DNA from 2 places in the Mycobacterium sp. NGS16 genome. Region 2 is predicted to be linked to the other one. Evidence: riboswitches for the same ligand, from Rfam matches in the RefSeq annotation. Region 2 holds a riboswitch; the other holds the start of a gene.
The links. A riboswitch is a leader RNA that binds a small molecule or an ion and turns the genes downstream of it on or off. The one in region 2 is predicted to bind cobalamin.
Positions count from the first base shown of each region.

Region 1: another riboswitch for cobalamin. It lies ahead of metE (5-methyltetrahydropteroyltriglutamate--homocysteine S-methyltransferase); the one in region 2 lies ahead of AC5Y4Q_RS03005 (ABC transporter substrate-binding protein).

Region 1 is NZ_JCALEE010000004.1:175,312-177,698, reverse strand. Features, by position in the region: gene metE (5-methyltetrahydropteroyltriglutamate--homocysteine S-methyltransferase) at 1-1,135, opposite strand, end outside; cobalamin riboswitch at 1,270-1,470, opposite strand; gene AC5Y4Q_RS12530 (SDR family oxidoreductase) at 1,517-2,185, opposite strand; gene AC5Y4Q_RS12525 (thiolase family protein) at 2,290-2,387, shown strand, end outside.
Region 2 is NZ_JCALEE010000001.1:617,870-620,256, forward strand. Features, by position in the region: gene AC5Y4Q_RS03005 (ABC transporter substrate-binding protein) at 1-1,124, opposite strand, end outside; cobalamin riboswitch at 1,162-1,351, opposite strand; cobalamin riboswitch at 1,346-1,478, shown strand; gene AC5Y4Q_RS03010 (cobaltochelatase subunit CobN) at 1,511-2,387, shown strand, end outside.

The sequences.
Region 1 (2,387 bases), on a different contig from region 2:
CGTTCGATGCGTGGATCTGCTCGGCGACCGCCTCGCGGCCCTCGGCCAGGGCGCGGGCCAAACTGACCACCTCGGTCACCTTCTCGGCGCCGAACGCCAGCCAGCTGCGCAGCGCGTCGTCCAGGCCGGTCTCGGGCTCCAGCGAGTAGGGCACATGCAGCGTCGAGCACGACGTCGATACCGCGACCGCGGCCGCCGATCCCAGCACCGTAGCCAGCTTGGCCAGCGCAGCTTCCAGGTCGGTGCGCCAGATGTTGCGGCCGTCGACCACCCCGGCGACCAGAACCTTGGAGGCCAGTTCCGGCACCGCGGCAATCGAATCCGTCGAGCCGTAGACCAGATCGACGCCGATCGCCTCGACCGGCGTGGCGGCCAGTGACGACAGGGCTGCGCCCGGGTCGCCGAAATAGGTGGCGACGAGGATCGACGGCCGGTTACTCAACCCGCCCAGGCGGGCGTAGACCTGCTCGGCCAGCGCGGGGGCATCGGCGGCGACGTCGGTCACCAGCACCGGCTCGTCGATCTGCACCCACTCGGCCCCGGCCTCAGCCAGCGCGGACAGCAGCTGGGCGTAGACGTCGGTGAGCTCGTCGAGGCGGAAGATCGGCGCCGGCGACCCGTCGACGGCCTTGCTCAGCAACAGGAAGGTGATGGGGCCGATGACCACCGGGCGGGCCGGAATCCCTTGCTCAACAGCTTCTTTGAGCTCAGCAAGCACCTTGGCCGGATTCAGCGCGAACGTGGTGTCCGGGCCGATCTCGGGAACGATGTAGTGGTAGTTGGTGTCGAACCACTTCGTCATCTCCAACGGGGCGATGTCGGCGTTACCGCGGGCGGCGGCGAAGTAGCGGTCCAGTTCGTCGGCCACCCCGGCCGCCCGCGCCGGGAGCGCACCGAGCAGCACCGCGGTGTCGAGCATCTGGTCGTAGTAGGAGAACGTGTTCACCGGCACCGAATCCAGGCCGGCAGCGGCCAACTGAGCCCAGGTGTCACGGCGCAGGCCGGCGGCCACCTTCTGCAGTTCGTCCTGCCCGATCCGGCCGGCCCAGTAACTCTCGGTGGCGCGCTTGAGTTCGCGGCGCGGCCCGATCCGGGGGGAGCCGAGAACGGTGGCGGTAAACGGTTGAGCGGTCACGATGCGATCCTTCACTCCAGAGGGGTGGATCACCGCCGGCGGACGTCCAGCCCATCCGGTCTCATGCAATTTAACGCACGATAACGCTGGAAAACCAGACGCCCATTCCGCGAGGCGTTGATCCGCCGAGCGCGGCGCGCCCGGCACAACGGGCAGGTCTTCGGACTCGCAGGCGCGCACCGGGGGTGCACCTAATGGCCGTCGCTTCCCAGTCCCGAACCCGAGACCAGTGCCTGTGACGGCGGTCGTTCCTGCATACCGCTGCGGGACAGTCCCGGATTCTCACCGGGTTCCCTCTCGCGCTCCACGGAAAACCGCGTCACGCTCGATGCCGACGCCGCCGCTACCGGCGGTGTCGGCAAACCAGTTGCGTGATCGAGATTACCCGGTCGGTCGCCCCCGAAGCGCCCGCAGGGCTTCCGCAATGGGCGTCTCGCCGTCGTTGAAATCGATGGTGCGGCCAATCGTCGCGTCCTCGGTGAGGCAGGCCGCGATCACCTGGGCGACATTGCCGCGCGACGCCTGCGTTTTGTCGGCGTCGGCGCGGGTCTCGATGCGGCCCGTGGCCGGCTCTAGGGTCAGCCGGCTCGGGCCCAGCACCGTCCAATCCAGGTCGGTGGCCCGCAGGTGAGCGTCCGCGGCGGCCTTGGCCTGGGCGTACGGGAAGAACGGATCGTCTTCGGGCACACCGTGTCCGGGGCCGGCGCCGAAGTAGGACACCATCACGAACCGGCGAACCCCGGCCTGGCCGGCGGCGTTGATCACCCGGATGGCGGCATCGCGGTCCACCGCGTAGGTGCGCGCCGGATTGCCGCCGCCGGCGCCGGCGGAGAACACCACCGCGTCGTGGCCGGCCACCAGCTCGGCCAGCCCGTCGGTGTCGAGCTGCTCGATGTCGGCCACCACCGGGATCGCCCCGGTCACCGCGACCTCCTCGGCGTGGTCGGGATTGCGGAAGATCGAACTCACCTCGTCGCCGCGTTCGGTCAGGATGGGGCTGAGCAGTAGGGCGACCTTGCCGTGGCCGCCGACGATCACAATCCGCGCCATGGATTCGACGCTACGCGAGTGCTGGGAGCACCCCCGTTGCCGTCAGCAGATAGGCCCGGTTGACAATCGTCGTCAAGGACCCTCGTTGATGAAGGAGAGCACCCATGGCCGAAGCCGTCATCGTAGAAGCGGTGCGCTCGCCGATCGGCAAGCGCAACGGCGGACTGTCCGGGGTGCACCCGGCCGAACTGTCCGCCCAGGT
Region 2 (2,387 bases):
ATCGCGATCAGGTCACCGAGCAGCAGATCCGGTCGCGCCGTGCCCCGTTCCCAATACAGGTTGCCGCCCCCGGGGGTCATCGCCTGGGTCGCCGACCACACCTGCCCGGTGCGCACCGCGGCCAGTTCACCGTACCGGCTGTCGCGGGCCACCGCGTCGCCGAGCGTTTCCCAAGCGTCGGTGACCAGCCACAGCGGTGCGTTCCCGGCCCGGGTGTACACCGACTCGAAATTCAGCTGCCGGGTCTCGGCGCCGTCGTCGGCCAGCCAGGGATAGCTGCCGCCGGCGTCGGCCACCAGCCGGCCCGAGTAGCTGGCCCCGGTGGGCATGGCCCAGTTGCCCGAATACATGGTGCCCACCAGCACCTCGGCCGGCGCCGCCTGCGCGGCCTGGGCGGCCAGCGCGCGGTAGCGGTCGCGGATGTCCTGGTAGGTCTGCGCGGCCTGTCGCTCGGTGCCGGTCAGCGCCGCGAACACCTTGACCCACTCGGCCCGGCCCAGCGGGGTCGGCTCCAGCCACTCGGCGTCGGCGAGCACCGGGATGCCGGCCTCACGCAGCTTGGGATAGCCGGGGTCGTCCATGCCCTCGGTGACCAGCACGTCGGGCCCGGCGTGCAGCACGCTCTCGATGTTGAGCTGTCCGCCCGGCGCGTAGCCGACGGTCGCACCGGCATGGATGCGGTCCCGGATCTGCGGGTCGGCCACCGCGGCCGGGTTTGCCACCCCGGTGACGACCCCGGCCTGGCCCAGCTCGCTGATCATCGCCAGATGCGTCGTCGACCCCGAGTACAAGCTGCGCACCGGGACCGTGATCTGTTGGGCGCGAGCCAGTTCACCGGTCAGCGCCGGAGCCGGTGTCCCGCAGCGCACCAGCACATACGACACCGGTTTGCCGCCGAGGTAGGGGCGGTGCACGGTCAGGATCTGATAGCTGCGGTGATACTCGAGTCGGAAATTGGTGGCTTCGGCCAGCGTCGACTTGTCCGGAAAGTAGTCGGCGTGCGGGTCGAAGTCGGTGATGCAGCCGGGCCGGGCCTGTCGGGGGGGCGGGGTGTCGGAGCAGCCGGCCACGCCGGCGACCAACGCCAGGACCAGCGCGAGCGCAGGGACTACCGCACGGGACATGGGCGTGCATCAGCTTCCTCGGGGTACACCGCCCCGGTTCGCAGGACGCGAGGACGTGAGTCTCCTGGCTCTCGGATCACTGTTCGCCTCGCCTTCCAGCCCCACAAGCGGCGGGCCGTGGCTGATGAGGGTCACTCCCCGATGACAGTGGCGGGACCGCGCCGGATTCCCACCGGCTTCCTCATTTCGTCATCGCCTTACCGGCGACATTCTTGCACGCCGCGCTGCGTTAGGCTGGCGGCCGTCTCGTGGCGTCAGGAACCCGGTGCGAATCCGGGGCGGTTCCGCCACTGTGAGGGGCGCTGACAGGCACAGCTCCTCGAGCCAGATACTGGCCGCGGGACTTCCGACGACGAGGGGCGCGAACCCCTCAGGAGGCCTGCCTTATGCGGCGCATTGCGCTTCTGTCCACCTCGGATACCGACCTGTTGTCGGCACGTGCCAGTGGGGCGGCCTACCGGCTCGGCAACCCGGCACGTCACGACATCGAACCGCTGGTCGACGGAGTCGACGTCGTGGTGCTGCGGATCCTGGGGTCCTCGGCGGAGATCGCCGACGAACTGAAGCTGCTGCGGGCGACCGGCCTGCCGCTGGTGGTGCTCGGTGGGGAGCGGTCACCCAACGCCGAGTTGATGGAGTGCTCGACGGTCCCGATCGGGTTGGCCGCCCAGGCGCACGCCTATCTCGCCGAGGGCGGGCCGGGCAACCTGGCCCAGCTGCATGCGTTCCTGTGCGACACCGTGCTTTTGACCGGTGAGGGTTTCGACGAGCCGGCGGTGATCCCGGAATGGGGGTACGCGGAGCGGGAGCCGGTCAGCGCACCCGACCGGGTGCGGATCGGGGTGCTGTACTACCGCGCCCATGAGGTCAGCGGCAACGCCGGTTTCGCGCACGCCCTGGCCGACGCCATCGATGCCACCGGCCGAGCGGTCGGGATACCGATCTTCGCCGCCTCGCTGCGCAACGCCCCCGACGAGCTCTACACGGCGTTGGGCACGCTGGATGCGGTGGTGGTCTGCATGCTGGCCGCTGGCGGGGCGATGAACGCCACCGCGACCGTCAGCGCCGGCGACGACGACGGCGCGTGGGACATCGAACGCGTTGCCGCGCTGGACATTCCGGTGTTCCAGGGCCTGTGCCTGGCGTCGTCGCGGGCGGACTGGCAGGCCAACGACGACGGCGTCACCCCGCTGGATTCGGCCACCCAGATCGCGATCCCGGAGTTCGACGGCCGGATCATCACGGTGCCGTTCTCCTTCAAGG